DNA from 3 places in the Blautia sp. AM42-2 genome. Region 3 is predicted to be linked to each of the others. Evidence: a T-box and tRNA genes for the amino acid it is inferred to sense, from the RefSeq annotation. Region 3 holds a T-box; the other regions hold tRNA genes.
What was found. A T-box is a leader RNA that pairs with one kind of tRNA and senses whether it is charged. The one in region 3 lies ahead of DW915_RS09075 (proline--tRNA ligase), so its partner is inferred to be a tRNA-Pro.

Region 1: it has a tRNA-Pro gene. The T-box ahead of DW915_RS09075 (proline--tRNA ligase) is inferred to sense a tRNA for this amino acid. The anticodon was not compared.
Region 2: it has a tRNA-Pro gene. The T-box ahead of DW915_RS09075 (proline--tRNA ligase) is inferred to sense a tRNA for this amino acid. The anticodon was not compared.

What each region holds. Positions count from the first base shown of each region.
Region 1 is NZ_QUIM01000003.1:196,059-200,177, forward strand. It holds gene DW915_RS06220 (PcsB-like coiled-coil domain-containing protein) at 8-1,306, shown strand; tRNA gene DW915_RS06225 (tRNA-Pro) at 1,541-1,614, shown strand; gene DW915_RS06230 (Cof-type HAD-IIB family hydrolase) at 1,772-2,557, shown strand; gene DW915_RS06235 (hypothetical protein) at 2,769-3,437, shown strand; gene DW915_RS06240 (hybrid sensor histidine kinase/response regulator) at 3,768-4,119, shown strand, end outside.
Region 2 is NZ_QUIM01000001.1:249,599-253,717, reverse strand. It holds gene DW915_RS01245 (LacI family DNA-binding transcriptional regulator) at 177-1,205, opposite strand; tRNA gene DW915_RS01240 (tRNA-Pro) at 1,301-1,374, opposite strand; gene DW915_RS01235 (sporulation initiation factor Spo0A C-terminal domain-containing protein) at 1,640-1,996, shown strand; gene ilvC (ketol-acid reductoisomerase) at 2,154-3,173, opposite strand; gene ilvN (acetolactate synthase small subunit) at 3,332-3,838, opposite strand; gene DW915_RS01220 (glycoside hydrolase family 2 protein) at 3,960-4,119, opposite strand, start outside.
Region 3 is NZ_QUIM01000006.1:155,944-160,062, reverse strand. It holds gene DW915_RS09085 (dicarboxylate/amino acid:cation symporter) at 1-7, shown strand, start outside; gene DW915_RS09080 (NUDIX hydrolase) at 129-632, opposite strand; gene DW915_RS09075 (proline--tRNA ligase) at 707-2,410, opposite strand; T-box leader at 2,591-2,893, opposite strand; gene DW915_RS09065 (hypothetical protein) at 2,973-3,245, opposite strand; gene DW915_RS09060 (alpha/beta hydrolase) at 3,266-4,096, opposite strand.

The sequences.
Region 1 (4,119 bases), on a different contig from region 3:
GTACGACATGAAAAAAAAGAAATTATTCAGCCTGGTTTTGGCCACAGTGCTTACGGCAGCAACCGTTCTGCCATGCTATGGTGCCAGTACAAAGGAGAAAATTTCAAATGCTCAGGCAGAACAGGCTGCCGCACAGTCTCAGCTTGACAGCATACAGAGCAGGATTGACGAACTCAATTCCAAAAAGGGACAATCAGAAGAATATCTTTCCGAACTGAACCAGCAGCTGGACGATCTGCAGAACCGTCTGCAGGAGCTTCAGGATCAGTATGATGCGAAGCAGAACGAACTGGTACAGATTCAGGCAGATCTGGAAGATGCAAAAGCAAAAGAAGAAGAGCAGTACGAGGCGATGAAGCTCCGTATCCAGTATATGTATGAAAATTCCTCCGGAAACGGATACATGGCAATGCTCTTTTCTTCCAAAAGCATTTCAGAGCTGATCAGCCGGGCAGAATACATACAGAAAATTTCCGATTTCGACCGCGATCTTATGCAGGAGTATGAGGACACGGTAAACCAGGTAAAAGAAAAAGAAACACAGGTGCAGGAAGAGCAGGCAGCGATCGTAGAACTGCAGCAGCAGAGCAGCGATCAGCAGGAAGCCATCCAGGAGCTGTACGCAGCAGCTTATCAGGAACTCCGTACCTACTCAGCAGAGCTGGACGATGCAAAATCCAGCGAGAGTACACTGGTAGATGAAATCAACAGCAAAGCAGATGCAATCAACGACCTGATCCGTCAGGCGAAAGAAGAGGAGATTGCAGCGCAGAAGAAAGCAGAAGAGGAAGCAGCCGCCGCCGCCGCACAGCAGGCTGCCGCAGAAGCTGAGGCAGAGGCCGCCAGAAAACAGGCAGCCGAGGCAGAGGCCGCAAGAGTCGCAGCCGCAGAAGCAGCAAATGCCGCAGCGAAAGCAGATACCGATACAAGCAGCAGCTCCGGAAGCAGTTCTTCGGACAGCAGCGCATCCTCCACGACAACGGAGAGTCCATCCGCGTCAGATACTTCCAGCAGCTCCTCCAGCGGAACATACCTTGGAAGATTTAAACTGACAGGCTATTGCTCCTGTTCCATCTGTACCGGACAGTGGTCCGGCGGATCCACCGCGAGCGGAACCACACCGACCGCAGGAAGAACGATCGCCATGGGCGGTGTACCATTCGGAACGAAACTGATGATCAACGGCCAGGTTTACACGGTAGAAGACCGCGGAACCGCTTACGGCCACGTAGACATCTTCTGCAGCAGCCATTCCGAGGCGCTGAGCTTCGGCGTGCAGTATGCAGATGTATATCAGCTGAGCTGAGAAACAAAGATAAGAGATATGCCGGAACAGAACTTCCGGCATATCTCTTTTTTTGACTTTCTCAGAAACTGTCATTCTAAAAGAACACCAAAAAGGCCGCAAACCCGTGTAAAATGTACCTTTTGAAGCAATAATAAAAAAAATTAAAAAAATTTCAAAAAAGGTGTTGACATTCCTATAGACATCATATATAATAGCTATTGTTGACGGACGAGAGTTCAGAAAACAAAAAATCGAAGCGTGGCTCAGTTTGGTAGAGCGCTGCGTTCGGGACGCAGAGGTCGTGGGTTCGAATCCCGTCGCTTCGACTGGAATGAAAATGCCGAAAGCCTTGACAATCAAGAGCTTCGGCATTTTTTCGTATGTCAGAAAGAGAACAGGAAAACAGGGAAAAATATCTGGTCACGAATTTAGTCACGAATTTTTCAGACCGATAGGAAAAGAGTACACGAGGAGGAAATTTTTGTGAAAGCATTATTTTTTGATATTGATGGAACGTTACTGAGTGAGATTACAAAAGAAATTCCGAAGAGCGCGCTCGATGCATTGAAAAAGACAGCGGAAAAAGGAAATCTTACGTTTATTAATACCGGCCGCACCTGGTCGGAGCTGCCCGAGGAGCTGAAAAAGCTTCCATTTTCCGGATTTCTGTGCGGCTGCGGGACCTATCTGCGCCGGGACGGCGAAATCCTGATGCATCAGACGATTCCGAAAAAGCGCTGTGAGGAAATCCCGGTTATTTTAAAGGAGTGCAGGATCGGCATGATTCTGGAGGGAACGGATAATGTTTATTTTTCGTCGGAGGTATCCCGTTTTCGGGAGGTCGAGCAGACCCGTGCCTATTTCGCTGCTGTCGGAATCGGACTCGCAGAGACAGCGGAGACAAAAGGAATCATTTACGATAAATTTTGTATCGTAACCGATGCACAGTCTGATATAGAACGTATGTACCGTGAATTTGAGCAGGAGTTTGATATCATGGATCGCCGCGGCGGTGTATACGAGATCGTTCCGCACGGCTGCAGCAAAGGAACAGCTGTGGACTATGCGCTGAAACAGTTTCAGCTGGAGAAAGAAGATGCATACGTATTTGGCGACAGCAGCAACGACCTTACCATGTTCCGGTGCGGCGCACACACCATTGCGCTTGGAAAACATGATGAGATTCTGGATCCGTACACAGAGTACGTAACCGATACCGTCGAGCGGGACGGCGTGGCAAAGGCGATGGAGCATTACGGATTGATCTGACAGAAAAACAGAAGAAAAGAAAGCGAAGGGGCGCATTTGAAAAGAAATTTTCAGGTGTGCCCCTTTGGTTGCAATTTTCTGAAAAAGGAAACAAGAAAAGCAGCGTCTGAAAAGGTATGTGCATTGCAAAGTAAAAAATTTCGTGGTAATATAAAAATGAATTTTTGTGCATATTTGTAATGATACCAGGAGGTGAGCGTTCAGAAGTTCCATGGAAACAGAAAAAAATCAGATAAATAAAAAAAGCCTCAGATACCGTTTTACAGCAGGAACGATCGGAGTGCTTCTTACGCTGGGTGCGGTTGTTGTTTCCACATATGCCTGGTATGTGTACAACACGGGACGTCATACGACAAAAGTACGTATGGCAGCCGGAGCAGGAATCAATCTGCAGATCAGCAATGCCTACGATGGTGTTTATGGTTCTGCCGCCGTATTGGACAGCTTTTCCGGCCAGCTCAATCCGGTATCGACGAACCGGATCAGCGGAGGTTTTCAGAAAGTGCTCGGCTTCACAAACGGAACGGAAAACCAGTCCAATCTGGTGGCGAATCTGTTTGGAAGAGGCGACTACAGCGATTATTATAAAACCAGCCTGTTCCTGCGGAGTAATGGAAAATCCACCGACATCTATCTTTCCGATATCGGCTTTGAGGACAGCGATGAAAACAATCCGATCTCATCAGCGATTCGTGCAGGTTTCGTAATACACCAGGCCGGACTGGACCAGCCGACAGAAAATGAGTATATCTTTGAAATCAGCGATAAAAAGAATCCGCAGGCGGAGTACAACACGGCGACCGGAGAAGAGGGTTACGTTCTGGACAGCACAAAAACGGACGGAACGACCGTACCGTTTCAGCCTTATAATGAAAATTGAAAGGTCATGGCACAAGCCATGACTTTTCTTTTTCCTCAATATTCCCCTATTGTCAACTATCCCCAATCTCCTCCTCGTATTTTCGGTACATCTGATGAATCGCTATTTCCCTGATTTCTGTTATAGTCATGTAACGGAAAAGAAAACTTCAGAAGGGAGAAATGCAATATGCGAAAAAAGCAGGATATCATATGGAAGCAAAGTACACGATGGAAATTGGTGGAGAAATGGGTGACTAAGTATTTGAATAGTTACCACACTCTTTTTTATTGACGGATACACAAAAATAAGGATATAATTCTTACTAGAAGATTGACGAGGAGAAGTTGTATGAGTCAGGATATTATTAATAATCGTTTTTTGGAAGAGTCGGTATTTGCTATTGCCGATGGATACTGCGTGATCAATCTCACAAAGAATATCGTACGTGGCTCCATGTATCAGGTAGTTAATGGAAAAAAATATAATCTGAATGAACAATTAGGTTTGCCGGAAAATTCAAGCTTACAGAGTCTGGTGGATGCATGGGCATTGACCATACCTGAGGAAGGTCTTAAAGATTTTCTGCACGAGTTTGACAGAGAACGACTGTTAAAGCGTTTTGCAAATGGTGAACGTCATATATCGTTCCGATACTGGACCAGGACTGCTACTTTTGAGCCTATGCTTGCAGAAGATCACA
Region 2 (4,119 bases), on a different contig from region 3:
GTAATCCTCTACCTGTTTTCCGTGGTAGTGTTTTTCTACATGGCATTTATGCACGAATTTGAATCATCGCAAAAAGGGAGCCGGAAACGCCCCGGCAGACGGTTTTTCTTCTCGTCCGCCGGGGCGTCCCTGGCTTTCTTTCTTTGTTCACTTTTTCCTGTTTTTTCTATTTCTTTCTATCCCTGGCGCTTGCACGAGGAACGGCGCACCACAACCTCCCCCGAAACGAGAATCCGTTCTTTCGGCGCTTCCGGGTGCTCCTCCCGCCATAAAAATTCATGCACCATACGGCGGCCAAGCCACTTCGTATCGACATGAACGGTTGAGAAGAACGGATACAGCATCCGGTCCTCATCATCATCAAATCCGGTCAGTGCCACATCCTCCGGCACGCGCACGCCGATTTTCCGGAAGGATTCTGTCAATCTTTTGGCGATCATATCGTTGCCGCAGACAATCGCTTCCGGCAGTGTATCGTAGCTCGCCACAATCTTGTCAAAATTTTCCGGGTAATAAAAATGATCGCTCTCCATATTGGGGCGCACAAGCTCCTCCTCGAGCGGAATGCCCGCCTGTTCCATCGCTGCAAGGAAACCGACATACCGGTCATGCATCGACTCATACGTGCTGCTGTGCTCACTTAGGAAACCGATCCGCGTCATGCCCTGCCCGATCAGATGGGACGTCAGAAGACTCACCGGTTGCACACCGTCCACACGCACGATATCGCCCATCGGCCGCTGTTCGATACCGCAGTAATGGTCGAGCTGAAAAATGCGGTATCCCAGATTTACCAGTTTCTGCATATATTCCAGCGGCAGCATTTTAATGCAGAAGATCGCATCGATATTTTCATTCAGGCCGAGCGGCAGAATGCCGTTCTCCTCCTCCCGCTCCGTCACGACCGCAACGCGCGTCTGACAGTTATTGAGGCTCGCCTCCTCGGAGATGCCGCTCACGACACGGTCCCAATAAACAGCGGCATCCCGCGTACGCAGAACCATAATATTGTAATGCTTCTCCTGCGGTGCCCGAACTTCTTCCACATATACATTTTCGCCCAGATAGCCATTTCTTTTCGCCATCCGAAGAACTCTCTCCCGCGTCACCGGAGCTACCTTCGGATCATCCTTTAATGCCATGGCAACCGTATTCCGGGACAATCCCAGCTCCTTTGCCATACTCTGTATCGTTACTTTCCCCATAACTTCCTCCCTGTTTTTTCTGCGCAATTCATTTTTCTTCCGCACACGTCTTTGTCTGTAAGAAAAAAAGTGCCGTAAAACGACACTCTTACCGATCGGGGCAACAGGATTTGAACCTGCGACCTCACGGCCCCCAGCCGTGCGCGCTACCAAGCTACGCCATACCCCGTAATCATGTTTTCATTATACCAGCGAACTTCTGAAAAATCAATGTTATTTTTCCCTCTCCCGTTTCATTACATTCATTTCTTTATTTCGTGTCATATTCTCTTTTATTTTACTATATTGTCACTTTTTCTTTCTGAATATGTAATTTTTCGACGTTTTCCACGTATCATAAGTGAAAGGGGAAAATCGTATGCCATACAAACTTTCACCTCTGGCATGCCCGTCTGCAAAGACTATGTAAAAACTGAATAAAAGGAGACATCGTAATGGAAACTGAAATTTACTTTCTACTACACTCTTTAGGAATTGGTGCAAAATACCGCGGATTTCGCTATCTCGCCTATGGTATCGCTTTATGCATGGAAGACGAAGATTATCTCCTTCGGGTCAGCAAAACGCTGTACCCAAAGATCGCGCAAACGTTTCAGGTATCGTCCTCCTGCGTCGAACGAGACATCCGCACCGCTATTTCCGTCTGCTGGACCCGCGGAAACCGTGATCTGCTCTTTTCGCTTTCTGTGCATCCGGTTCTGACAAAACCGACCAATTCCGAATTTTTTGATATTTTAAGTTCTTATATCAAATACTACCGTGCTTTTCCTGCCTGTCGTCAGGAGGCATAAAAAAACGAATACAGAAAAGATAACACTTCCGCGCCCTATCATATTGGGGGATATGCATGGCGCAGAAGTGTTTTTTCTATGATAAAACGATAGAACAAAAAAAGGAGACTGCCCGCAAAGGCAGCCTCCCGATATGGATCATTTGACAGCAAACCGATTAGTTATTGATCAGTTTGTCCTCGTTGCTCCAGCTGTACAGTTTTCTGACTTCTTCTCCGACTTTCTCTGACGGATGCTCTGCAGCTTTTCTTCTCATTGCACGGAAGTGAGCCTGTCCGCCTGCTGGGGACATATCCAGAAGGAAGTCTTTTGCGAAAGTACCATCCTGGATATCGGAAAGGATCTTCTTCATGGTCTTCTTGGTTTCTTCTGTGATGATCTTCGGTCCGGTGATGTAATCGCCGTACTCGGCTGTGTTGGAGATGGAGTATCTCATTCCGGAGAATCCCGACTGATAGATCAGGTCTACGATCAGTTTCATCTCATGGATGCACTCGAAGTATGCGTTTCTTGGGTCGTATCCAGCCTCGCACAGAGTCTCAAATCCAGCCTGCATCAGGGCGCATACACCGCCGCAGAGAACTGCCTGCTCACCGAACAGGTCTGTTTCGGTCTCAGTTCTGAAGGTTGTCTCCAGAAGACCAGCTCTTGCTCCGCCGATTCCAAGGCCGTAAGCCAGTGCTCTGTCCAGAGCTTTTCCGGTGTAATCCTGCTCAACAGCAACCAGGCAAGGAGTTCCTTTGCCAGCCTGATACTCGCTTCTTACTGTGTGGCCAGGTGCTTTCGGAGCGATCATAGCTACATCTACGTTCTTCGGAGGTACGATCTGTCCGAAGTGGATAGCGAAACCATGAGCGAACATCAGCATGTTGCCCTCTTCCAGGTTTGGCTCGATATCTTTTTTGTACATTGCAGCCTGTTTCTCATCGTTGATCAGGATCATGATGATATCAGCCTGTTTTGCAGCCTCAGCAGCGGTGTATACTTTGAATCCCTGTGCCTCTGCTTTTGCCCAGGATTTGCTGCCTTCATAAAGTCCAATAATAACATCACAGCCGGAATCTTTCAGGTTCAGTGCATGAGCATGTCCCTGGCTTCCGTAGCCGATAATTGCGATTTTTTTGCCTTCCAGTAAAGAGAGATTACAATCTTCCTGATAAAAAAGTCTTGCTGCCATTTTATTTTCCTCCATAATATATAGAATGTCTTGACCGGCGGCAGGTCGGTCAATTTATACAGCGAAAAGCATTTCTGCCTTTTGCTGTTTGTCAGGGAAATGAACTTTTCTATACAAAAATTTCATTCCTCTAGCAAACGTATGTAATGTGATCTGCGTTAATCGAGGTAACGCACATCGTGGGCTCCTCTGGAGAGTCCTGTCACTCCTGTTCTGGCCAGTTCCAGGATTTCGTATCCCTGTACCAGATTCAGGAACCCTTCGAGCTTTGACTGGTTTCCGGTCAGCTCTACAATCAGGCTTTCCTGTCCCACATCCACGATTCTTCCACGGAAGACATCGGAGATGGCGATGACATTGCGGCGTTCATTTTCATTCACACGGATTTTGACCAGCATCAGCTCTCGTCTGACACTCTCGTCCGGCTTCAGCTCTTTGATATCCCGCACATCGACAAGTTTTGCCAGCTGTTTTTTGATCTGCTCCAGAATCATTTCATCACTGCAGTACAGAACAACAGTCATTCTTGTGTATCGCGGGTCTGCTGTCACACCGGCGGTGATCGTCTCGATATTGTATCCGCGTCGGCTGAAAAGACCAGCTACTCTGCTTAAAAGTCCCGGCGTATTATCCACCAGCAGGGATAATGTTCTTTTCTGTTCCATAAACACCAACTTTCCTCCATCCGCAGGCGCCGCGGATTTTCAGCAATTTCTTACAACTTCCAACGCCTTATCCAATATATTAGCAACTTATCCTCACTTTGTCAACAAAAATTTTACCAAATTATTCTTTTGGGCAAAAATCTTTTGCCTCCTGTGGTTCCCATTTGCATACCTTCCGGTCATACGTAAGGATGCCGTTCGACTCTTCCTCGACATCGGTAAGCTGTGTGTAGACTGCTGCGGCAAGTCCCTGTTCTGTGAGTTCTCTTATCTTTTCTGCC
Region 3 (4,119 bases):
CAATTAACTGCAATAAACTGCTTGCGAAAAGCCTTTTTCAGACACGCTCTAAGGCTAAGAAAACGCGTTCCCATCGGAAACCCCTGTGGTTTCCGGCGGGAACGCGTTTTTCTTATCTTATTTTTCTGTTACAGTTCAAATGCCTGGCGGATGCTGTCGTAATGCAGGAATTTACCTTCTGCGGCGTACCCTTTGATTTCGTCCAACGTAGCAAAACGGTAGCCGTCTGTTTCTTCCTCCTGAAGATGGAGATCTTCGTCTTTGACATCCATCACGAAGCGATAGACATCGACAAAGTAATTGTCTCCCTCATCCGGGTTGATGCGCCGGTAGGTAAAGAGATAACCGCCGTCAGCCTTGCTCACATCGAGTCCGGTTTCCTCTCTGACCTCACGGCGCACGGCCTCCCAGGAGCTCTCTCCTGCCTGTGCCGCGCCGCCGGAAACCTCCCACCAGCCCGGTGCCCAGGCTTTCGTCATGACACGTTTTGTGATAAGAAAGGTTCCGTCCGGTCTTGCGATTACGCCGAGCACCGTCAGGTGAAACTCGCCCGGCTTCATATGCCAGTCATTCCGTTTCATCGTGCGGCCGGTCGGCTGTTTGTTTTCATCATAGATATCCCAGAGTTCCATATCGTGTTTTCTCCTGTCGAACTTCTTCCGAGCCCCATCTCGATTTTTCTTCCCTTTCGCATGGTTATAAATCATTACAGATACTGTTTAATCTCTTCCATCACATTTTCCAGCGGAATCTGTGTTTTCAGAGTCTTATCGCGGGATGCAACCTCGACAACGCCCTGTTTCATGTTTTTCGGGCTTACGATGATGCGCAACGGAATGCCGAGCAGGTCGGCATCGGCAAACATTACGCCGGCTCTGACGCTTCTGTCGTCGTAAATCACTTCGATGCCTGCATTCTGCAGATCCTCGTACAGCTTGTCCGCATATGCTCTGACTTCCTCGTCATCGACGCGGACTGCACAGAGGTGTACCTGCCACGGAGCGATAGCTTTCGGCCAGATCGGGCCGTACTCATCGTGATGTGCCTCGCAGACCGATGCTGCCAGACGGCCGACACCGATACCGTAGCATCCCATGATCGGGGTCTTGCTCTCGCCATTTGCATCGACATAGGTCATATTCATGGATTTTGTATATTTGGTTCCAAGCTGGAAGATATTTCCGACCTCGATACCTCTGGAGATCTTCACGGTCTTTTTGCCGCATTTCGGGCAGATGCCGCCCTCCTGGATTTTTGCAAAATCGTGATACTCGGCATTCGGAACGTCGCGCTCCATATCGAGTCCTTTGTAATGATGCTCTGCCTCGTTGGCTCCGCAGGAAAGGTTGTTTCTTCCCTCGAGGGATTTATCATAGAGAACAACGGCATCTCCGTTCACCTTCAGGTTCACCGGTCCGATGTAGCCTGCGTTCAGGCCGCATTCTTCGGTAATCACAGCTGCGTGAACCTGCTCGCCGAGGAAGTTGACCAGCTTCGTCTCGTTGACTTCGAGATCACCGCGGATGAAAAGGACAACGTATTTATCATCAACATTCTGCTGATAAACAACGGCTTTGCAGGAGTTCTTTGTCTCGTCTCCGAAGAAATTGCAGACGTCTTCAATGGTGTGGACGTTCGGTGTATAAACCTTTTCGAGTGCAGCGGATTCTGCGTCTCTTGCGATGTCGGAAATATTCTCAGCTGCCTCCATGTTGGCTCTGTAATCGCAGGAATCACACAGAACGATGGAATCCTCTCCGACCGGAGTCAGAAGCATGAACTCATGGGAGATGTTGCCGCCCATCATACCGGAATCGGATTTGACAGATACCACCTCCGGCACGCCGACACGCTCGAAGATACGCTCGTATGCTGCGTGGCATTTCTCGTAATACTGCTCCAGATCTTCCTGGCTGGTATGGAAGGAGTAAGCATCCTTCATCGTAAACTCACGCACACGGATCAGGCCGGCTCTCGGACGGGCCTCATCACGGAATTTTGTCTGGATCTGATAGATCATAAACGGATATTTGGTGTAGCTCTGTGCATACTCGCGAACGAGATGTACGGCTGCCTCCTCGTGGGTCATGCCGAGTACCATTTTGGCATTGTTGCGATCGGTGAAACGCAGCAGCTCATCGCCGATGCTATCGTAACGGCCAGACTCATCCCACAGAGAAGCCGGCATGACAACCGGGAACTGCACTTCCTGGCCGTCGATTTTGTCCATCTCCTCGCGCAGGATCTGCTCGATTTTGCGCACAATGCGGCGCAGCGGCAGATAGGAAGAATAGATTCCGTTTGCCATATATTTGATGTATCCGCCTTTTACCATAATAGCATGGCTGTCGATGACACAGTCAGCAGGTCTTTCTTTGAAGCGCTCTCCTACTAATTTTTCAAGTTTCATTTTCTGATTTCCTCCTTGTTTTTTGGATTTTCAACATCTGAAATCTTCCAGACGCGAGAACATTCCAGCCTGTCCGATTTTAAGCTTTTATACAACATTTTACGCACCTAACTCATCACTGAAGTAACGAGAATGCGATGCTTCGTTTTCAAACAAAAAAGCCCTAAACCGCAAGCTGCAGTTTAGGGCGAATTTTTTTATCCGCGGTACCACCTAAATTCAGGAAAACTCCTGCACTCTGACACAGAGCATTTGTACCCCACGATTTTTGTATTTTGTAATACGCGTGATCTCTGCTCTCTGTACCTTCTCTGTAACGGGAGATCCCGGTGCAGCCTACGAAATAAATTTTCCCTGATGGATTTTCTTCTCTTCGGTGCACAGCTCCAAGACCGGTTCACGATAGATTCTGCAAAAAGCTTTCACCTGCCGCTTTCTCTCTGAATGCGCTCTGTCGCTACTGTTTCTTTTCGTCGCTTTTTCACTGCACTGATTGTAGCAGAAACCGGAAAAGAATGCAAGCCCGTTCCTTCTGCTTTTTCTGCTTGACACTCCCCACAGGTTACAGGCCTTCCCGGTACATTCTGCTGATTGCCGCCTGAGCTTCCTCGGACTGTTTTTTCTCAATCCATGCTTTGCGGTCACTCAAAATAGCCAGCATCTCATCGACAACGTCCTCGGCGCGCGGGCTTGTGACGCGGTAGAGATAGCCGAGCATCCGCGTGGCGGTAAAGTCCGTGTTCATCTGGCGGTATGCAATTTCCCGGCAGAAGTCGTCCGGGTAACCGTTGTGTTTTAACGCACGGTACAATTCGTCATTTCTCGTTTCTGGCATTGCCTGTCTCCCTTTTTCCTTTAAACATTTACGTTTCCGCTGTTCAGGCCTTCCGTCTTTTCCTCAAGTGGCAGCCAGTCCAGTGCCTTTTTGATCCACTCATCCCAGAAATCCCATTCATGGCCACCCTTGCTCTCATAGTAGACAATGTCCATGCCGCTCTCTTCCATCCGTTTATGGTAGAGACGGTTTACTTCCAGAAGTCCGTCCTCTGTTCCGCACGCCTGGAATACCGTCGGCACATTGACAGACGGATCTTTTTTCCGTGCTTCCTTTAACTGCTCGATAAGAACAGCCGGGTTTTTGTCACTCTTTGCTGCTTCGACCAGATTTCCGAAATAACCTTCTTCATGTGCAAAGCTGTCCGCTCTGCTCTCTTCCGGATTTTCCAGCACATGAAGTGCACCGGACAGGCAGATCACAGCCCCGAAGGTATCGTGATATTTCAAGCCATTTCTGAGTGCGCCAAAACCACCCATGGAAAGGCCTCCGATAAAGGTGTCTTCTCTTTTTCTGGACAGCGGAAACATTTTTCTTGTAATCTCAACCAGTTCTTCTCCGATAAACTGTCCGTGCATGGCACCGATGGACGGCTGATCCACATAAAACGCATTCTCGCCGGCCGGCATGACAACGGCAAGGTTTTTCTCCTCTGCCCATCTTTGGATTCTGGTTCCATGAACCCAGTCTGTCTCATTTCCAAAAATGCCATGCAGCAAATACAGCGTTTTAAACGGTTTTTCCTCGCGCTCCGGCTGCCCAAAGGTAAATTTGTCGACCGGCAGAATAACCTGCAGCGGTACGGTGCGCATTAAAGTTTTTGACATGAAGCTTACCTGAATAAATGCCATAATAAAAATCCCCCTGTGGATAT